DNA from 4 places in the Mycobacterium kubicae genome. Region 1 is predicted to be linked to each of the others. Evidence: riboswitches for the same ligand, from Rfam matches in the RefSeq annotation. Region 1 holds a riboswitch; each other region holds the start of a gene.
What was found. A riboswitch is a leader RNA that binds a small molecule or an ion and turns the genes downstream of it on or off. The one in region 1 is predicted to bind magnesium.
Positions count from the first base shown of each region.

Region 1 (5,468 bases):
CATCTTCACCACCGACGCCAGCCGGGACCGAATCTACTTCGGCACCGATACCCGCGCGCAGGCATTGCTGGTCGGCGCGGCCGCCTCGGCGTTGCTCGTCCGCGACTGGTCGGCGCTGAACCGGGGCTGGTGCCTGGTGCGCAGCCGCTGGGGTCGGCGAATCATGCGGATATTGCCGGTGCTCGGTCTGGTTGTGCTGGCCGCGATCACCCACTTCGCCAGTGGGAGCGCCGGCGAATTCCGTCACGGCTTGTTGATCGTGGTGGCACTCGCCGCTGCTCTGGTGGTCGCACCGGTGGCGTTGGAGCAGCGCGGACTGGTGGCGCGCATCCTGGCGTGGCGTCCGCTGGTCGGTCTGGGCGCGATTTCCTACGGCGTCTACCTGTGGCATTGGCCGATCTTCTTGATGCTCAACGGTGAACGAACCGGATGGTCGGGACTGCAACTCTTCGCCGTGCGGTGTGCCGCGACGGTGGCGGCCGCCGGCGCCTCATGGTGGTTGATCGAGCAGCCCATTCGGCGTTGGCGACCCGAGCGAGTTCCGCTGTTGCCGCTCGCGGCGGCCACCGTCGCATCCGCTGCGGCTGCGACGATCCTCGTCGTCCCGGTCGCCACCGGACCCGCGCTACGCGAGGTCGGGCTCCCGCCGGGGGTTTCTGCGGTCGCGGCGGTGTCGCCGTCACCTCCGCAGACCGGTCAGCCGGTGCCTGCTCCGGGACCGCGAGACCCCAACCGGCCGTTCACCGTTTCGGTGTTCGGCGATTCGATCGGGTGGACCATGATGCATTACCTGCCCGCGACGCCGGGGTTCAAATTCATCGACCACACCGTCATCGGCTGCAGCCTGGTGCGCGGCACCCCGTATCGCTACATCGGGCAGACGCTGGAGCAGCGAGCCGAATGCGACACCTGGCCGGGCCGGTGGACGACGCAGATCAATCAAGACCGGCCGGACGTGGCGTTGTTGGTCATCGGTCGCTGGGAGACGGTGGACCGCGTCAACGAGGGCAAATGGACCCACATCGGTGACCCCACCTTCGATGCGTATCTCAACTTCGAACTGCAGCGGGCGTTGAACATCGTCGGCTCGACTGGAGTGCGAGTGATGGTTGCCACCGTCCCTTATAGCCGCGGCGGCGAGAAGGCGGACGGTCGTCTCTATCCGGAGGACCAGCCCGATCGGGTCAACCAGTGGAACACCATGCTGCGCAACGCAGTTAGCCAACGACCCAACGTCGGGATCGTGGACCTGAACAAGAAGCTGTGCCCGGACGGGGTTTACACCGCCAAGGTGGACGGCATCAAGGTGCGCAGCGACGGGGTCCACCTCACCCCCGAAGGGGTGAAGTGGCTCATCCCGTGGCTGGAAGAGTCGGTCAGATAGCTACTTGCTTGCCCAACAGCTGATTTCCATGCTGTCGGTCGCGCGGACGGGCAAGTTGAAGCTGACGTATCCGTTGTCGGGGTTACGGACGTGGTCGAGGTAGGTCCCGGCGTCGGCGGCCTCGGTGTTGTCGGCGATCACCAGCGCTCCAGGTGACAACCGCGGTTCCAGCAGCTTGATCACCGGCAGATAGAGGTCCTTCCACCCGTCGAGCAGGACGAAGTTGACCGGATCGTCCAGTTCGGTCAGCGTGGACAGCGCGTCTCCCTCCAATATCGTGATGACGTCGTCCAGGCCGGTTTCGGCGAAGGTGTCTTTCGCGGCGGCGATTTTGGTGTCGCTGAGCTCGGTGGTGATCACCCGGCCGGTGCCGTTGTCGCGCACCGCGGACGCCAGGTGTAGTGCGGAGATGCCGAAGGACATGCCGAATTCCACGACGGTCTGCGGACGGGTAGCGCGCACCAGCGCGTAGAGCAGTTGGCCCGCTTCCGGGGTCACCGGGATGTAGAACTCGCTCATCGCCTCGGTGCGCTCCTGCGCGGTCATGGGCCGCGCGAAATCCCCGCGCCTGTCCTGCAACAGCGACATCTGATCTTTCGCGGCGGCATACATCCGGTCGAGCGTCGAGGCGACCCGTGGGTCCTGCAAAGTAGTGGCCATGCGTTCGAGGGTAGGCCGTGGCGCGACCCGTTTGACGAGTCGAGGGTTCGGTGCGACCATGGGACCCGCAAGACACCTCGGTAGGTGAGGCGTCTGCATGGACACAGGCCACTGACCCCGAACGTCGAGAGACGCCCCGGGTCAGGACAGCTCTTCCCGGCCTAAGGGTTGAGCCCAAGTGGCTTCCGAAGCATTCGGATACGCCGTGCAGTGCCGAAGCTCCGACGAGAGGGGTGTGTTCGACGCTCTGCCGTCGAAGGTTCGCGCCTCTTTCGTGTTGGTGAAACTGTGATGACACCCGCGTGTGTCCTGGCTGCGAGGAGGTGAGGGCGAGATATGAGTCCCAGCGATAGTCCCTATCCCGAATCCATCTTGTCCCGATCCGGCTCCGGCATTCGCTTCGCCGCCTGAGTGTGACGGCTTGGCCGTCCAGCGGCTGAATGACGCGCGCCGATCGGGCTGCCAGCAGGAGCACGCCATGATCATGACCGTCAACCATGTTGCGCCGCCGCGCATTTTCCGGACTTCTGCGGCGAGAACAGCGCTGCGGCGGGTGACCGAACAGTTCCGCGCCGCCCTGAACATGAGCGCCGAAGAACGGGCCAACGCGTACGTGACGCGGATGCCCGTATCGGTAATCGGCACTTGAGCAGGCCGGCATCACCAGGCGCGAGGCGGCGGGTGCCCACCCGCGGCCAACTCTCGTTCGGATTCACTCTTTTGGCCAGAACCCGTTGCGACAGCGAGAGATCGGCCTGGCGTAGCTCTGGCCGCGTGTTAGGGCACCAACACGATTTTGCCGTGCGTATGCCGCTGCTCGAGCACTTCATAAGCGTCAGCGACGCGGTCAAGGGGGAAGGTGGCGGCGATGTCGAAATCGACCGCGCCGGTGGCGATCAACCCGGCGATCTCGCTGAGCACCTCGGGGGTCGACGCATCGACGCTGCCCTCGGTCTTGGCGCCGACTTCACCTGCCTTTTGGAACGCGATGATGGTCTCGATACGCTCCGGCGCCACGCCCAAGTCGACCGCCAGCTGCACGTAGTCGGGTCCGAACAAGTCGATGAATGCATCGATCCCGTCGGGCGCGGCGTCGCGTAACCGCTGCGCCAAACCGTCCCCGTAGACGATGGGCGTAACACCGTGGGCGCGCAGCCACTCAGCGTTGCCGGGCCCGGCGATGCCCAGGACCCGTACGTCGCGGTGCACCAGCAGCTGCACCACCAGAGTGCCCACCCCGCCCGCAGCGGCCGAGACGGCGACCGTCTCACCCGGTTGCGGTGCGACGGCACGCACCGCCGCGTACGCCGTAGCGCCGACCACATACAGCGAACCCGCCACCTCCCAACTCAACTCGGGCGGTTTACGGATCAACTGCGTCACCGGGACGGCAGTGTGGGTGGCGTGGCTGGACCGGCGCAAGCTGAACCCCAACACCTCGTCGCCGACGGCGAACTCGCTGACCTCGGGTCCAACGGTGGTCACGATCCCGGCCAGGTCACTACCCTCCCCGGAGGGGAAGGTCGCGGGGAACATCTCGTGCATTGCTCCGAGCCGGATTGCGGCCTCGCCGGGATTGATGCCGGCGGCCCGAACCTCGACGACCACCTCGCCCGGTGCGGGCGTCGGCATGTCGATGTTCGTCACGTACAGCACATCTCGTCCACCGTAACGGTCGAAACGCACGGCGCGGGCGGTCTCGGCGGTCATCTCCCAACCCCCTCGATCAGTCCGAGCAATTGCAAGTCCGCGACGTACTTGTCGATCAGCGCGGGCGACAAATGCGGAATGTGTTGATCTGGACCGATCTTGGCCGCCTGGACCGCCTCGCGGAAGACGTCGGTGGGAGCGGGCGCGCCGCGCAGCGGCCGCTCCGGCTGACGGTAGGCCTCCAACAGCGGTAACACCGAGTACTGACGCTGCTTGTCGGGCAAGGCACGAAGCGCTGTCTCGAAACGGCCACGCCATTGGTCGTAGTCGTCGATGCGGCGGATGTCGTGGCCGGCGGCGATCAGCCAGTCGACGAACACGTCCAGTGAGACACCGTCGTCGTGCGGGTTCATGACGTCGAACGAGCGGTACATTCCAGCTTCGGCTGAGTCTTCGCCCAGTGTGGTGACCGATTCGGCGACGAAGTCGGCGGGCAGGCCATCGTAATGCGCCCGAGCGCGCCGCCCTGGATCGTCGGACTGGTAGAAAGACCACGGCGCAATACCGGTGACCAGCAGGCTGAAGATCAGGCGGGTGAACATATCCGGGACATTGAGCTGTCCCGCGAACTGGCTGTGGGCCAGGATCATGTCGGAACGGAACACCGCGACGGGTAGGCCGCACAGATCGTGTGCTTCACGCAGCAATACCTCGCCGGCCCACTTGCTGTTGGCGTACCCGTTGGCGTAACTGGAATCGACGGGCCGCACCGCGCTGATTTCCCGGATGTCCCCGTCCTCGTCGAATTCGCCTGCGGGCACAGGCATCGCCACCGCGACGGTCGACAGGTAGGTGACGGGCTTGATGCGCGCGGTGATCGCCAGTCGGATCAACTCGGCCGTGCCCACCACATTGGGCCCGAACAGCTGGTCGTAGGGCAGGACGTGGTTGACCAGCGCGGCCGGGTGGACGATCATGTCCACGGTCTGCGCCAGCCTCTCCCAGGTAGCTTGATCCAGACCGAGATTCGGCTCACCGATGTCGCCGGGGATGACCTCGAGGTGATGGGCGGCCAATTCCTCGAACCGCTGCACCAACTGCAAGTCGCCGCTGCCGAAGACATCGGCCAACCGGGCACGGGCCGCTTCGGTGTCGTTGCCGCGCACGACGGCGATCAACTTCCCGCCACGCTCGGACAGCCGTTGCAGCCACTCCAAGGTGAGGAACCGGCCGAGATACCCGTTGGCCCCGGTCAACAGCACGGTGTGTGGAGAACCGGCTGCTCGGGGCAGCGTGGGCGCTTGGGCCAATGTCGCGGGGTCGATGAATTTGGTTAAGGTGAGCTCCGCCGCGCGCACCTGCGTCGCGCCCTTCCCGTGCACCGACGCGAAGGTAGGCCGCTTGGAGACGGATTGCTGTTCGCCTGCAACGTAATCGGCCAATGACTGAAGATCAGTGGTAGGACCGATGATCAGGCCTACCGGCACCTCCACATCGAAAATGTCCTGCAGAAGATTCGAAAAGGTCAACGCCGACAGGGAGTCACCACCGAGATCCATGAAGTGTGCATCCGGCGCCGGCGGGCCACTCACCAGTCCCAACAAGGCCTCCGCGGCGCGGGTCAACGTGTCGATCACCGGGCGGTCGGCCGCACCTTCGCGCAGGGAACGAAGTTCGGCGACCCGGGTATCGGCGAGTTCGGTGTAGAGCTGTTCCAGTCGCTGACCGTAATGCTCTTTCAATTTCGGCCGCAGCAGCTTACCGACCCCCGACA
Region 1 is NZ_CP065047.1:366,822-372,289, forward strand. It holds gene I2456_RS01765 (acyltransferase family protein) at 1-1,384, shown strand, start outside; gene I2456_RS01770 (O-methyltransferase) at 1,385-2,044, opposite strand; M-box (ykoK) riboswitch at 2,114-2,284, shown strand; gene I2456_RS01775 (hypothetical protein) at 2,466-2,693, shown strand; gene I2456_RS01780 (NADP-dependent oxidoreductase) at 2,822-3,754, opposite strand; gene car (carboxylic acid reductase) at 3,751-5,468, opposite strand, start outside.

Region 2 (5,468 bases), 2.5 Mb from region 1:
GTCGAACGCACAGCAACACCAAAAGGCGCGACGAGTTGTCGGTTCTTTGGTTTGCTTCAACAAGCTTCCTGCCGCGCCACCGCCGGATACGCTGTGTGGATTCGAAGCTCGGATGGGTGGGATCGGAAGTCTGGCAAAGTCAGCCACACGACCGCATCCCATTCTGTGGAACACCGCAGCACTCCCAGCTGAGGGGATTCACGACGGGAGGTGGGGCGGTACTGAATCAACCGACAGTGATCATCCGAAAGTGTTGACCGTTTCTTTCCGATCCGGTCACGGCGCTTCTTCTGCCGTCTGAAATCGACTGGCGCCGAGTACCCGAAACACGCCGCGCATTGCGCTCGTTCGATCGGCAACCCCTTGACACCACCGCAGCGGCCGAGCCCGAGCCGGGTCGGACTATCCGATAAGGAGATGTCCGATGTTTTCCCTTGCTACACAGTGCAATTCGCTGCCGCCTGCGCCCGCAGACGCCGCCCCGGTGAACACGGCCGGTTAGGGGGTGCCGGCGATGGACTACGGAGCGCTTCCTCCCGAAATCAACTCCCTACGCATGTACTCCGGACCGGGTTCGGCACCGCTGTTGGCGGCGGTGACCGCCTGGGACGCCCTGGCTGCGGAGCTACGTTCCACAGCCGCCGCCTACGACACGGTGATCTCGGCGCTGACCGGAGACGAGTGGTTGGGGCCGGCGTCGGAATCGATGGTGGCCGCCCTAGCCCCTTACCTGACCTGGATGACCCTGACCGGGATGCAGGCCGAACAGACCGCCCGCCAGGCGGCCGCCGCGGCGGGCGCCTACGAGTCGGCGTACGCCATGACGGTGCCACCACCTGTGGTGGCCGAAAACCGCACCCGGTTGACGGCCCTGGTCGCGACCAACCTGCTCGGTCAGAACACGCCCGCGATCGCGGCCACCGAGGCCGCATACGGTGAAATGTGGGCGCAGGACGCCGCGGCGATGTATGGCTACGCCACCGGTTCGGCCGCCGCCTCGACACTGACACCTTTCGCTGAGCCGGCGCAGACGACAAATCCGAGCGGGCAGGCCAACCAAGCGACCGCGGTCACCCAGGCCGCCGGCAGCGCCGGTGGCAGCCTCACCCAGAGCGAACTGCCGCAACTCATGTCTGCGGTACCGGGCAGCCTGCAAGGACTCGCGTCGCCGGCAGCGGCCTCGCCCTTGGATGCCATCCCAGGATCGGGCCTGCTCGCCGACATCTTGAACTTCCTTGACGGGAATGACGGCAATCCCTACGGCATCTTCCTGAACTCATCGCTGACCAACGGGTTCGTCTCGGCCGGGTACGTGAGCCCCGCCGTGATCGCCCCAGGGGTGTGGGCCGCCATCGCCGACACCAACGCGGTCGCACTCGGCGCCCAAGAGGGTGCCGCGGTGCCACCGATGGGTTCCGGTGAAGGGAATCCTTCGTGGATACCGGCCGCGTCACCGGCGAGCCCCACCGGCGTGCCTCCGCTCGGCGAGACGACTGCCGCCTCACTAGGTGCAAGCGGAGTGACGGCCGGTACGAATCAGTCGGCGGTGGTGGGGCGATTGTCCGTTCCGCAGACGTGGACGCAGGCGACCGCGGTCGCGAACCACGCGGGCGCCGCGGCGCCCGGCGGCGGTTGGACGAGTTCGGCGATGGTGCCCCAAGCCGCGGCAGGCATCCCGGGTGTGCCCGGCATGCCGGCTCCGGGGATGTTCGGCCACAGCTTCGGCAATGGGCCGCGCTACGGATTCCGACCGACGGTCATGGGCCGTCCGCCAGCCGCCGGCTGACCTCGCGCAGGTACTGCGAAATCGGTGTCGCCGGTAGGCGGCACCCAAGCCGACTCCACCATCACGGCTGGTTGAAGGAGGTGCAGGACAATGGATTTCGGTGCACTGCCGCCCGAAATTAACTCCCTGCGCATGTATTCCGGGCCCGGCTCGGCGCCGCTGCTGGCTGCCGTGACGGCCTGGGATGAGCTCGCCGCCGAAATGCATTACACCGCAACGGCATACGAGTCGGTGATCTCGGCACTGGTCAGTGAAGGCTGGTTGGGGCCGGCGTCGGCGACGATGGCGGCTGCGGTGGCACCGTATGTGACTTGGCTGAGCGTCTCGGGCCTGCAGGCAGAGCAAACTGCCGGTCAGGCCGCCGCAGCGGCGGCGGCGTTCGAAGCCGCGTTCGCCCTGACCGTGCCCCCTGCCGTGGTGGCGGCCAACCGAGCGCGCTTGCTGGTGTTGGTGGCCACCAACTTCTTGGGCATCAACACACCGGCGATCGCGGCGACCGAGGCTGAATATGCCGAGATGTGGGCACAGGATGCGACGGCGATGTACGGCTATGCCGCAAGTTCGGCGGAAGCCGCGGTGCTACAACCGTTCAGTGAACCCGTTCAGACGACCAACCCGTCGGGACAGGCCAATCAGGCCGCAGCGGTTACCCAAATCACTGGAACCACAGCGGGCAGTTTGACCAAAACCGAACTCCCGCAACTCATGTCCTCGGTGCCGGCAACCCTGCAAGGGCTCTCGTTACCGGCGGCGGCATCGCCACTTGACGCGATTCCCGAGACGGGCGTGCTGGCCGACCTGTTGAATTTCCTCGACGGGAACGACGGCAACGCCTTCGGAATTTTCCTCAACTCCAATTTGGTGAACGGGGTTGTGTCAGCGGGGTATACGGCTCCGGCGCAGATATTGCCGGCCGTCACCGGAGCGGTGGCCGACATCAGCGCGGTGGCGAACGGCGGAGCCGATGCGGCTTCGGCACCGATCGCCAGCGCCGATGCCGCCGATGCCGCGTGGAACGGAGCGACCGCCGCGCGCTCGGGTCTCGGGGGAGTGAGCGCCGGCGCCAACCAGGCGAGCTTGATCGGGCGATTATCTGTTCCGCAGAGTTGGACGGTGACCGTCGAGGTCGCCGATCAGGCCGGCGTCGCGCGCCCCGAATCCATCCTGAGCGGCACCGCCGCCCCGCAAGCGGGCGCCGCCATGCCCGGCATTCCCGGCATGCCCACCCCAACGCCTTATTCGCGCAGCTTCGGCAGTGGTCCGCGATACGGGTTCCAGCCGACGATCATGTCGCGTCCCCCCGCTGCCGGCTGACACTCAACGGGTTGCGGCGGCCGATGGTTACCGCCTGTTTACCCGGTTGCTATTGCCATGGGCTGCAGCGTTGGGTTGACTCCCATCACTTCCGGTGCCACGATGGCGTCTGCATGCACCTCGCTAGGTGAGGCGTCCGCTCGGATACAGGCCACTGACCTCGAACGTCGAAAGACGCCCAGGGTCAGGACAGCTCTTCCCGGCTTAAGGGTTGAGCCCAAGTGGCTTCCGGCTTTCCAAGCCGGATACGCCGTCCGGTGCCAAAGCTCTGACGAGAGGGGTGCGGCGTCCGGTGTTGTCCTGCCGGGCACTCATCCCTGTGTGCGCCTTGTCGGCATCCCCGTATGCCCTGGCCCCGAGGAGGTGAGAGCGAAGTGAGTCCCGGAGATAGTCCGTATCCCAGATCGACCATTTCGTTTCGATCCGATCCCGGCGCCTTCCGCGCCTTCTGACGGCACCTTCGTTACTGATCTGCACACGTCGCTGCGCCGACGTGTGTGAGAAGGTGCGTGAAAGCTGTTCCCAGGCAACGGGTTTGGGTCCCTCCCGCAACGTATTACCGCTAGCTTGAAAGAGGGGCACCGATGAGCTTCGCAGTGGACTTTGCCGCATTGCCGCCCGAGATCAACTCCGCACGCATGTACACCGGAGCCGGCGCAGCTCCCATGCTGGCTGCCGCATCCGCCTGGAAGGGCCTGGCAGCCGAGTTGCGTGCCACCGCGTTGTCGTACGCATCGGTGCTGGCCGCGCTGACGAGTGAGGAGTGGTACGGCCCCGCGTCGGCGTCGATGGCCGCCGCGGCAGCCCCCTACGTCACGTGGATGAGCTCAACCGCCGTGCAAGCGGAGCAAACGGCCATCCAAGCCGAGGCCGCGGTCGGTGCGTACGACGCCGCGTTCGCCGCGACGGTCCCACCGCCGGTGATCGCGGCCAACCGGGCTCAGCTGATGACGTTGATCGCCACCAACTTCCTGGGTCAGAACACCCCCGCCATCGCGGCGACCGAAGCGCAGTACGCCGAGATGTGGGCGCAGGACGCCGCCGCCATGTACGGCTATGCCGGTTCCTCGGCAGCCGCCACCCAGCTGATCCCATTCGTCGAGCCAGCGCAAACGACAAACCCGAGCGGACTGACGGCCCAGGCCGCCGCGGTGAGTCAAGCGGCCGCAGGGGGACCGCAGAACACGCTGTCGGAGTTGATGTCGGCGGTGCCCAGCGCATTGCAGGGACTTGCTGGCACCAACGGCGCGGCGGGCCTGACCGACGTCACAAATCTGCTGCTGACCGGCTCGGGACCAGCAGGGCTGGCGGATTTCTGGGCTCAGTGGGGGCCCAACGCGAACATCTGGAACACCATAACGTCGACCGGTATCTTCACCCCTGGTGCCACGGTCGGCACCCTGTCCAGCCTGTTCGGTGCGACGGCGGCATCCGGCGTGGCCGGCGACGTCGCGCAAGGGGCCGCAGCCGGTGTGCAAAGCGCGGTGGCTACCCCCGTTGCCTCGACGGGGGCGGCGAGCGGCCTGGTGTCCGCCGGCGCGGGCAACGCCTCCATCATCGGCAAGCTGGCGGTTCCGCCGTCCTGGACGGCAAGCGCACCGGTGGGCCCGCTCGGCGCCCCGTTGGGAGGAACACCCATGGTCGCGCCGCCACCCGCCGTCGCGGCCGGCATGCCGGGCGTGCCGCTGGGCACCGTGGCGAGCCAACCCTACGGTCGCGCGGTCCCGCAATACGGTGCTCGCCCGACCTTCGTCGCCAGGCCGCCTGCGGCCGGTTAACGGCCTGGCGGGCTGTGCAGAAAACGTCCAGCCAGTGAGCAGGCACATTACAGCGGCTCGCGCATACCTTCCTCCTGTTTTTTGCGTACGTTGTTCCTAACGTCAGAAGAACGAGGCATGACGGTGGAATGGCCACGCGGCGCTGTCGCTCTTGCCGCCAGCCGTCGTTTCGGGAGATCGCTATGGCAGTGACGAATGGGCAGCAACACGTCGGTACCCACCCGCACGCGAGACCGCAGCCTTGCTGCGAACCGGGTTTGCGACCTTTCGGCAAATCGGCGGCTCGGAAATTGGCGAAGTCGCTGCTGCCGCGCCAGTCCACCCCGGCCGCAGGCGGCGACGCTTGACTGCTCGACATAGCACGGTGGCGAACGAGGCTTAGCTTGCCGCGTTCGCAGACTGTGCGCCGGATCACGATTTCGCGAACCTGACACATTACCTGGCGAGCCATTCGTGCGATATGCGCGTGCATCAAAGCCAGTTCTTGCGAAAGTGTTGTTTTTAGGTTTGTCGATATGTGCCGAAAAATGCAAAGACCCGCTGCTGTCGAGGCCCTACTCGAGTTTGCTCACAGCCCGATATCTCAGTGC
Region 2 is NZ_CP065047.1:2,842,929-2,848,396, forward strand. It holds gene I2456_RS13245 (PPE family protein) at 515-1,786, shown strand; gene I2456_RS13250 (PPE family protein) at 1,877-3,100, shown strand; M-box (ykoK) riboswitch at 3,213-3,387, shown strand; gene I2456_RS13255 (PPE family protein) at 3,685-4,878, shown strand.
Region 2: another riboswitch for magnesium. It lies ahead of I2456_RS13255 (PPE family protein); the one in region 1 lies ahead of I2456_RS01775 (hypothetical protein).

Region 3 (5,468 bases), 2.8 Mb from region 1:
ATGACGGCGTTGTCGGCGTTGCTCGCGATGGCGCGCGCGGCAGCCACCATGGTCGCCGTCGCACCCACGCTGGTGGCTAGATCCCAGGTGTCATTGTCTGTGCGTGGCACGGCTGTTCTCCAATGTCAAAGTGCGGATACTTAGCCAGTTTAACCACTGTGGCTGTGACGCAGCTGTGAAGCGCGTCACCGCCGGCTGAAGGCTAGTGTCGCCCGGGGCCGTCGGGCCCACCCGGACCGCCGGGACCACCCGGGCCACCGGGCCCCCCTGGCCCGCCGGGGCCCCCCGGTCCTCCCGGGCCGTTCGCGGCCGGGAGCACCCAGACACACTCGTTCAAGTCCACGCTCCAGGCCCAGCCGGGAGCGCAATCGTCGTCGGCACGGCTGATAGCCGGTGCGGCGATTCCGCTCATCGGAAGGACCGCTGAAATAACGCCGAGCGCAGCCAGTAAGCCGCGCAGTCGCAGACGCTTCATTGCAACCTCACCCAGTCATCGTCCGCCGATCAGGTGAGTTCGATTGTGCTCCCGATCTGGCCGCTCGGGGGCAATTCGACGGGGTTTAATACCGGCCGAAAGCCAGCGCCACGTTGTGCCCGCCGAATCCGAACGAGTTGTTGATCGCGTAGTTGTACTCGCCCGGTCGCGGCTTACCCGCCACCACGTCCAGATCGATCTCCGGGTCCAGGTTCTCCAGGTTCAGCGTGGGCGGAACGACCTGGTCGCGCAGCGCAAGCACGGTGAGGATGGATTCCACGGCCCCGACCGCGCCCACCGAGTGCCCCAGCGCCGCCTTCGGGGCGTACACCGCCGGCTTGTTGCTGCCCAGCGCGTTGTTGATGGCCCTACCCTCGGCGACGTCACCAATCGAGGTGCCGGTGGCGTGGGCGTTGACGTGGTCGATGTCGCCCGGCGTGAGGTCAGCAAGCTGAATCGCCCGGCTCATCGCATGTCCAGCACGTTCCCCGTTGGGGTCAGGCGCCACCATGTGATAGCCGTCGGACGTGACGCTGGCGCCCATCAGGCGGGCCAGAATATTGGCCCCGCGCGCCTTGGCGTGCTCCTCGGTCTCGATGACCATCAATGCACCCGCTTCACCGAACACGAAACCGGTCCGGTCCCGGTCGAACGGGCGGCAGGCGCCCACGGGGTCGTCGTTCTTGGTCGACATCACGATGCGCATCTGGGCGAACGCGGCAATTGGAACGGCCTCGATCTTCGTTTCGACCCCACCGCAGATCGCGATGTCAGCCTCACCGAAGACGATGTTGCGCCACGCCTGAGCGATGCCCTCTGAACCGGACGCACACGCCGAGACGAAGGTGTTGACGCCAGCCTTGGCGCGCCGCTCCAGGCCCACGGCAGCCGCAGCCCCGTCCGGCATGTACTTCTGCACCGCGAACGGCGAAACCGCTTCGATTCCGCGAGCCCGCATGTCGTCGTAGCTGAACACCATCTCCTCGGCGGAACCCAATCCGGTGCCGACCGACACCATCAGGCGGTTGCTGTCCACCTCCGGCGAACCGGCGTTCTCCCACACCCGGCGCGTCAGAACCGTGGACATCCGCTGCAGGTAACCCATCCGGCGCAGCTCGGCACGCGTCAACTGGCTGTCGAATTCCTCCAACAAGTGACCACCAATGCGAACCGGCAGGTCGAACTGCTCGACGAACGGATCGTCCAGGACGCGAATACCACTTTGGGAGTCGAGCAACATCTTCCACGTGGTTTCCATGTCCGGCGCCAGCGCAGTCGTCATGGCCATCCCAGTCACGACCACATTCGGAAATGCTTTTCCGGTAACCATTTCTGTCATGGGTCTAGCCATATCCCTTTCGTTCTCACATCAGTGGGCGCGCACACGGCTCCCGTCCCATGAGGCGCAAATTCTTAGTTGTCTGCGGTCAATCGACAGCTGCGAGGGAAGGTCGTGAGGACGAGTGTCGGGCTGCGCGGCGCTGCCACATCGCCTCGGCTGTTAATAGAACCTTAAGAAGCATACCTTCAAACGGGACCAGAACCGATGCAGCGGCCAGACAACGGCCACGTCGTGCCACCGGAGCCAGGCGTTTCAGCGCTCACGAAGGCGGCCACCGAATCTGCGCACGGGGTCGTTCTTCCGGCATTGTTGGAGCGACGCCGCCGGTCGATCAATGCCTGTTCGCGGTGGCCATGGAGGCCTACCTGCACGGCACCTCGACCCGTAAGGTCGACGAACTGGTCAAAGCGTTGAGAGCTGATGCGGGGATATCCAAAAGCGAGGTATCGCGGATCTGTGCCGACCTGGACACCGAAGTCGCGCGTTTCGCGACCGACCTCTCAGTGATCAGCGGTTCCCGTATGTGTTCCTCGACGCCACCTACTGCAAGGCCCGAGTCAATCACCGGGTGGTGTCCCAGGCGGTGGTGATCGCCACCGGGGTTGCTGCTGACGGCCGCCGCGAGGAGCTGGACTTTCGAGGTCGGCGACAGCGAGGACGGCGCCTTCTGGACGGCGTTTTCTGCGGTCGCTGAAGTCATGCGCCTGTCCGGGGTGCAGTTGGTGATCTCTGATGCCCACTGGTTTGCGCGCCGCGACGAGGCTGTGCTGCTCGGGCGGCGTGGCCAAGATGCTGTGTGCATTTCCTGCGCAACGTGCTGGCACAGGTGCCCAAGGGCTCCGCGGAGATGGTCGCCGCGGCGGTCCGCACCAACTTCGCCCAACCCGCCGCCGAACAAGTCCGCGAGCAACTTGACACCATCGCCGGCATGCTCGGACGCCAGCTACCCAAGGTCGAAACAATGCTGCGCGGGGCGGCCGACGACATCACCGCGTTCGCGAATTTCCCTGTGCCGCACTGGAAAAGGTTTGGTCGACCAATCCATTGGAGCGGTTGAATAAAGAGGTCATGCGTCGAACCAACGTCGTCGGGGTGTTCCCAACCCGGCCGCCCTGCTCCGACTCGCCGGCTCGGTCCTCGTCGAAGCCCATGACGAATGGCAGGTCGCCGACAAACGCTATCTCTCCGAAACCACCCTTGCCCTGCTCAACCGCGCCAATGACCAACCCGACCAACACGTTGTGGTCCCAGCCGCACTGACGGCATAGTTGAAACGCAGAGCCCCACGAATCGCCGGCCCGACTTACACCACTGCGCGGGACGCAACCTGATTTTGGGTCGGCCGCACTGCTACCAATAAATTCGCAAGTGCCCGCGGTCATAAGTCCGTTTTCAGCCTGCTGCAGAAAATGTCCTGGACCATCGCCGCCGGGCACGGCCAGCAAGCAGCGACCGACCGCCATCGTCACGCGGATTGAACGCACCAGCCCGCCTTCGCCGACACCAGATCGCCCTCGGCCGATTGACCCTGATCACTGTCGAAGCAATCGTGGCCACACCGGCCAGTAAAGGCCGCATAGGGAAACTGTCAGCCCCACTCCTCATGCCTCACGACGGTCACCGTGTCGCGGGCGCGCTTAGCTCAGGTACCAAGGGTGTTTCGCGGGCGGATGGGACTGCCCCCGATTTTGTAGATCTCGCTGCCGAGTTGACTGGCGTCGCCTTCGAGTGCCAGGATTAACTCCGCATGCACCTCGCTAGGTGAGGCGTCTGCACGGACATAGGCCACTGACCTTAAACGTCGAAAGACGCCCAGGGTCAGGACAGCTCTTCCCGGCTTAAGGGTTGAGCCCAAGTGGCTTCCGGGACAACCGGATACGCCGTGTAGTGCCAAAGCTCTGACGAGAGGGGTGCCGCGGCTGGTTAATCAGCCAGGTCGCCTCATCCCATTGTGCACCGTGTCGGCACCCCCGTGTGCCCTGGCCGTGAGGAGGTGAGAGCGAGATAAGTCCCGGTGATAGTCCCTATCCGAGTCCGATGACCGTTTCGTTCAGATCCGGCCCCGGCATCCTTCCCATCATTTGAATCGGCTTGCGCCGCTTCGGTTAAAACCAACGCACGCCTTCGTTTGGTAAGTGCGCGTCCTTTTGGCGTGCTTCGACATGACTACAGCCGCAGCTTCAGTCTGCTTTCCGGAAGGAGAAATCCGATGACTTTTGTGACCACACAGCCAGAAATGCTGGCTGCAGCAGCCAACAATTTGCACTGTATCGGCTCGGCCCTAGCCGCCCAGAACACCGCAGCGGCGCTGCCGACTACACGCGTCATTCCTGCTGCCGCCGACGAGGTATCCGCTCTGACTGCAACACAATTCAGCGCCCACGCCGCGAATTATCAGGCGGTCAGCGCCCAGGCCACCGCGGTTCATGACCTGTTCGTGCGCATCTTGGGTGCCGGTGCCGGTTCATACGCGACCACCGAGGCGGCCAACACCGTCGCGACCGGCTAAAGGAGTGGGTAGCAATGACTGTGATGATGGATTTCGGCGCGCTACCGCCGGAGATCAACTCCGCCAAAATGTACGCCGGCCCAGGACCGGCGTCGATGCTGAGCGCGGCAGCAGCCTGGAACGGGCTGGCAGCCGAGTTGCGTTCGCACGCTGCGTCTTACGGATCGGTCATCTCGGATCTGACCAGCGAAGGCTGGCGCGGTCCGGGATCGACGGCCATGGCCGCTGCCGCTGCGCCATATGTAGCGTGGATGAACACGACTGCTGCACAGGCTGAGCAGACCGCAAACCAGGCAACGGCCGCCGCAGTGGCCTACGAGACTGCGTTTGCGATGACGGTGCCCCCGCCGGTGATCGCGGCCAACCGTGCGCAGCTGGCGTCGCTGGTCGCGACGAACGTGCTCGGGCAGAACACCCCGGCGATCGCGGCCACCGAGGCCCACTACAGCGGGATGTGGGCACAAGACGCCGCCGTCATGTATGGCTATGCCGCGCAGTCGGCAGCAGCCACCAAGGTGCCGTCGTTCACCGTGCCGACGCAGAACACCGACCCCGGTGCGCTGCCCATGCAGGCCGCTGCGGTCAACCAGGCCACCGGCACGACAGTCGGTGCCGCTAGCACGCAGACAGCGTTGTCACAGTTGACGTCTGCGGTGCCGGGCGCGCTCCAGCAGCTTGGATCGCCGACTGCATCGTCCACGTCAGGGCTTTCCGCAATCCTGGGCCAGCTGACCGGGTCTGGATCCGGGAGCTCTGGGTTCGACTGGTGGAATGAATTTGGACCCAACGCGAATATCTGGAACACCATCTTCTCGTCCGGGTTCTACATGCCCAGCAACACGGTGGGTGCCTTCACGAGCTTGCTAGGTGCCGGTGCGGCCGGGGACGCAGCTGGGAACGCGATGGGAGAGGCTGTGACGGCCGGCCCACTCGGAGGCCTCGTGGGTCTGGCGAACCTGGGTTCCGGTGGCGGCGCATCTGCCGCCCTGGGTCAGGCCCCGTCGATTGGGTCATTGTCGGTGCCGTCCAGCTGGACCGCGGCCGCCCCACCGGCAAGCCCTCTCGCATCGGTCTTGGGGGCCACCCCGCTCAGCCCCCCTCCAGCGGTCGGGACCGGCATGCCCGGCTACGCACCGGCGGCT
Region 3 is NZ_CP065047.1:3,478,478-3,483,945, forward strand. It holds gene I2456_RS16405 (SAM-dependent methyltransferase) at 1-50, opposite strand, end outside; gene kasB (3-oxoacyl-ACP synthase KasB) at 561-1,814, opposite strand; partial or broken gene I2456_RS16415 (IS256 family transposase) at 2,086-3,085, shown strand; M-box (ykoK) riboswitch at 3,564-3,734, shown strand; gene I2456_RS16420 (PE family protein) at 4,027-4,326, shown strand; gene I2456_RS16425 (PPE family protein) at 4,341-5,468, shown strand, end outside.
Region 3: another riboswitch for magnesium. It lies ahead of I2456_RS16420 (PE family protein); the one in region 1 lies ahead of I2456_RS01775 (hypothetical protein).

Region 4 (5,468 bases), 2.1 Mb from region 1:
TCGAGGTCAAGCAGAAAAAAGACGAATCGGCACCAGACCTGGCGCAGCGACTGAATGCCCTCAAACGCGAGATCACCGCGGCGATCTTCGACTCCCACGGATTGAGCGTCGCCGACCTGGTTCTGGTGTCGCCCGGATCGATTCCCATCACCACGAGCGGCAAGATCAGACGGGCGCAGTCGGTCGAGATGTACCAGCAAGCGGCGTTCGCCCGGCTGGACGTGTGACGAAACCGCCTGTGGCACAAGCAGGGAGGCTTGCATCGTGACCCAAGCCAGTAAGCCGCCCCGGATACCGCTCCTGCCTGTCGGCGAAGCCAAAGCTGCTGCCGACCAAGCCGGCGTGCCCGATTACATGGCCGAGCTGAGCATCTTCCAGGTGCTGCTGAATCATCCACTGCTCGCCGGGGTCTTCAACGACCTGCTGGCCAGCATGCTCTGGCATGGGGCTCTGGACCGCAGATTGCGGGAACTGGTGATCATGCGGATCGCCTGGCTCACTGGGTGCGACTACGAGTGGACCCAGCATTGGCGCGTCGCTTCGCGCTTGGGAGTGTCGGCCGAAGATCTGCTCGGTGTGCGGGAGTGGCGCAGTTGCAACGGGTTTGGCGCCACGGAACGCGCCGTGCTGGCGGCGACCGATGACGTAGTGCGGCACGGCGCGGTGAGCGACGCCAGCTGGACCGAGTGTCAGCGGGAATTGAATTCCGACACAACGGTTCTCATCGAACTTGTCACCGCCATCGGTGCCTGGCGGATGGTCGCCTCGATCCTGCAGAGCCTTCAGGTCCCGTTGGAGGAAGGGGTGGCAAGCTGGCCTCCCGATGGCCGGTCGCCGTCACCTACCGGCTCGGCGTAGCGTCGGCGGCATGCGAACCAGGGTCGCCGAAATGCTCGGCGTTGAGTTTCCGATCTGCGCTTTCAGCCATTGCCGGGACGTGGTCGCCGCGGTGACCAACGCCGGCGGGTTCGGGGTCCTGGGCGCGACCGCGCACAGCCCGCGGCGGTTGGAGAGCGAGCTGAACTGGATCGACGAGCAGACCGGCGGTAAACCATACGGCGTCGACCTGCTCCTGCCGCCGAAGTACGTCGGCGCTGACGAAGGCGGCGTCAACGCAAAGCAGGCACAAGGTCTGCTGCCCGAAGAGCATCGCGCGTTCGTCGAAGAGTTGTTGGACCGCTACGGCGTGGCGCAGCACGCCGATCCCGACCTGGCGATCCGGGGCGGTCTCAACATCTCGCCCAAGGGTTACGAGCCACTGCTGGAAGTGGCGTTCTCGCACCGCATCCGGCTGATTGCCAGCGCGCTGGGGCCGCCGCCGGTCGACCTGGTCGAGCGAGCGCACAGCCACGACGTGCTGGTGGCGGCGCTGGCCGGGACCACGCAGCACGCGCGCCGGCATGCCGCTGCCGGCGTCGACCTGATCGTCGCGCAAGGCACCGAGGCGGGTGGGCACACCGGTGAGGTGGCGACCATGGTGCTGGTTCCCGAAGTCGTCGATGCGGTCGCGCCGACCCCTGTGCTGGCCGCCGGTGGCATCGCCCGCGGCCGCCAGATCGCTGCGGCGTTGGCTCTGGGCGCAGAAGGGGTGTGGTGCGGGTCGGTGTGGTTGACCACCGAGGAAGCCGAGACCGCGCCGGTGGTGAAAGAGAAGTTCCTGGCTGCGACATCGTCGGACACAGTGCGGTCCCGATCGATGACCGGCAAGCCGGCTCGCATGCTGCGCACGGCCTGGACCGACGAGTGGGAGCGGCCCGACACACCTAACCCGTTGGGCATGCCGCTGCAGACCGCTCTGGTCACCGATTCGCAGGTCCGGATCAACCAGGCCGCGGCTCAGCCCGGCGCCAAGGCTCGCGAACTGGCGACTTACTTCGTAGGCCAGGTGGTGGGGTCGCTGGATCGAGTGCGGCCCGCCCGCGCCGTGGTGCTGGACATGGTGGAGGAATACATCGACACCGTCAGCCGCCTCGAAGGCCTCACCGACTCCGGACTGTGATGTCGCGCACAGCCGGGTTGCCGGTGTTTGCGCTGGTCGCAGCGCCTTCGCTGGGCAGCAGCCGAGGGCGGACCTCAGGTTGCCATAAAAACCGGAAAACCCGGCGTGGTGGAGTTGACCCAGTCCAACCGGTGGTGCATCATCGGTCCGGTAAGCACCTCGATAGGTGAGGCGGCTACACGAACACAGGCCACTGACCCCGAACGTCGAAAGACGCCCCGGGTCAGGACAGCTCCTCCCGGCTTAAGGGTTGAGCCCAGGTGGCTTCCGGTTCACCGGACACGTCGTGTAGTGCCAAAGCTCTAACGAGTGGGGTGCGAATTCCGACGGAAGTCGGCAATTCTGTACTCCTTTGTGCGCGCAGAAAAGAGCGGGTCAACCGCTGCTCGCGGCCGTAGAGGAGGTGAGGGACGCATGAGTTCCAGTGACAGTCCGGCTCGATATCCGGGCTCCGTTTCGTCCCCAACCGGTCTCCGGCGCGACGTTGCACGCTGAGTCGAAACTCACCAGCAGCGATCGGATCCGAACCGATACGGGACGGGACTGAGCAGAACACAGTCCACAGAATCCTGTTTCGAAATTCTCTAGGAGGCGATCATGACCGCTGCCCTGTACGACGAAGTAGTTGCCATCGCGCCCGCTCCGAAGCTGACGGTGGTGCCGAACGTCGCGCCGACCGAGGCTGCCGTGGTCAAGAAGGTGACGCGCCGCCGCGAGGACCAGCCTTTCGGCGCCGGAGGCGACCCGCTGGTTGACGGTGCCGCTCGGCTGCTCACCGTGCCGTTGCGTCACCTGTACGCGGCGCTTTGGCGGGCCGGTGTGCTGGACGTCCAAGCTTGATAAGGGTCGATGGTTCGAATGGATAGCGAACAACCCGGGCTCCCAGGGGTTACCCGACTGCAGGACTGGCCTGCGGTCAGGTAGCCCCTGGGACTCGGCACATCATCTGGATTTGCGCAGCCCCGTAGAATTGGGCAATCGGCACTGATCCGGCCATCACCGGGGAGCCTTCGGAAGAACAGCCAGCATGGCCCAGTAGAGCCGAACGGGTGGGCCCGTCACAGCCTGACACTTGAGCGGTCACGCGCCAGCGTGGCAAGCGGGGTGGTACCGCGGCGTTCGCGCACCAGCGCAGCGTCGTCCCCGGAGCCTGGCCATAGGCACGCAGCCACAGGGGCACACGGGAGACGACGCACTTTGACCGACAATGTTGAATTGCAGGCCGACTTCAAGGCCTATCCGAAGCTGTCCGAGGGAGCCCCCGACTTCCCGGCACTCGAACAACAGGTTCTCGAGTACTGGTTCCACGACGACACCTTCCGCGCCAGCATTTCCCGTCGTGACGGCGCCGAAGAGTACGTGTTCTACGACGGGCCGCCGTTCGCCAACGGCCTGCCCCATTACGGGCACCTGCTGACCGGCTACGTCAAAGACATCGTGCCCCGCTACCGCACCATGCGCGGTTGCAAGGTGGAGCGCCGCTTCGGCTGGGACACCCACGGCCTGCCGGCCGAGCTGGAAGTCGAACGCCAACTGGGCATCACCGACAAATCGCAGATCGACGTCATGGGCATTGCCGCGTTCAACGACGCCTGCCGCGCGTCGGTGTTGCGCTACACCGACGAATGGCAGGCCTACGTGACCCGCCAGGCCCGCTGGGTCGATTTCGACAACGATTACAAGACGCTGGATCCGTCCTACATGGAGTCGGTGATCTGGGCGTTCAAGCAACTGTGGGACAAGGGCCTGGCGTACGAGGGCTACCGCGTGTTGCCGTACTGCTGGCGCGACGAAACGCCGTTGTCCAACCACGAATTGCGGATGGACGACGACGTCTACCAAAGCCGCCAGGACCCGGCCGTCACCGTCGGTTTCCAGGTGGTCGGCGGCGATTTGGCCGGCGCTTACCTGCTGATCTGGACGACCACGCCATGGACCCTGCCGTCGAACCTCGCCGTTGCGGTCAACCCCGCGATGACCTACGTCCACGTCCAGGTCGGCGACCATCGATTCGTATTGGCCGAGGCGCGACTGGCCGCCTATGCCCGCGAACTCGGCGACGAACCGGCGATCCTTGGCACCTACCGCGGCGCCGACCTGCTGGGCACCCGTTACCTGCCGCCGTTTCCTTATTTCATGGACGCGCCCAACGCTTTTCAGGTGCTGCGCGGTGACTTCGTCACCACCGAGGACGGCACCGGGATCGTGCACATGGCACCGGCCTACGGCGAGGACGACATGGCGACCACCGACACCGTCGGCATCGCGCCGGTCACACCCGTGGACTCCAAAGGCCGCTTCGACGCGACCGTTCCGGACTACCAGGGACAGCACGTCTTTGAGGCCAACCCGCACATCATCCGGGACCTGAAGAACCAGACCGGCCCGGCGGCGGCCAACGGGGCTATCCTGATCCGCCACGAAACCTACGAGCACCCTTACCCGCACTGCTGGCGATGCCGCAACCCGCTGATCTACCGGGCGGTTTCGTCGTGGTTTGTGGCAGTCACGACTTTCCGGGACCGCATGGTGGAACTCAACCAGCAGATCACCTGGTACCCCGAGCACGTCAAGGATGGGCAGTTCGGCAAGTGGCTGCAGGGCGCGCGCGACTGGTCGATCTCTCGAAATCGCTACTGGGGCACGCCGATTCCGGTGTGGAAATCCGACGACCCGGCCTACCCGCGCATCGACGTGTACGGCAGCCTGGATGAATTGGAACGCGACTTCGGTGTGCGGCCCAGCAATTTGCACCGGCCCTACATCGACGAGTTGACCCGGCCCAATCCCGACGATCCCACCGGCAACAGCACCATGCGCCGCATCCCCGACGTGCTCGATGTCTGGTTCGACTCGGGATCGATGCCATACGCACAGGTGCACTACCCGTTCAACAACCGCGACTGGTTCGACGGGCACTACCCGGGTGACTTCATCGTCGAATACATCGGCCAGACCCGCGGCTGGTTCTACACGCTGCACGTGCTGGCCACCGCGCTGTTCGACCGTCCGGCATTCAAAACGTGTGTGTCACACGGGATTGTGCTGGGCAGCGACGGGCAGAAGATGAGCAAGTCGCTGCGGAACTACCCGGACGTCACCGAGGTGTTCGACCGCGACGGCTCCGATGCCATGCGGTGGTTCTTGATGGCCTCGCCGATCCTGCGCGGTGGCAACCTGATCGTCACCGAACAGGGCATCCGTGAAGGGGTGCGCCAAGTCCTGCTGCCGCTGTGGAACGCCTACAGCTTCCTGGCTCTCTACGCCCCCAAAGTCGGTGTCTGGCGGACACATTCGACGCATGTGCTGGACCGCTACGTCCTGGCCAAGCTGGCCGCGCTGCGCGACGAGCTGACCGAGTCGATGGAGGTGTGCGACATTTCCGGGGCCTGCGAGCAGCTGCGCCAGTTCGCCGAGGCCTTGACGAATTGGTATGTGCGGCGGTCGCGTTCGCGGTTCTGGGAGGAAG
Region 4 is NZ_CP065047.1:2,436,453-2,441,920, forward strand. It holds gene I2456_RS11560 (AMP-binding protein) at 1-227, shown strand, start outside; gene I2456_RS11565 (carboxymuconolactone decarboxylase family protein) at 265-858, shown strand; gene I2456_RS11570 (NAD(P)H-dependent flavin oxidoreductase) at 869-1,999, shown strand; M-box (ykoK) riboswitch at 2,151-2,320, shown strand; gene I2456_RS11575 (Rv1535 family protein) at 2,597-2,839, shown strand; gene ileS (isoleucine--tRNA ligase) at 3,197-5,468, shown strand, end outside.
Region 4: another riboswitch for magnesium. It lies ahead of I2456_RS11575 (Rv1535 family protein); the one in region 1 lies ahead of I2456_RS01775 (hypothetical protein).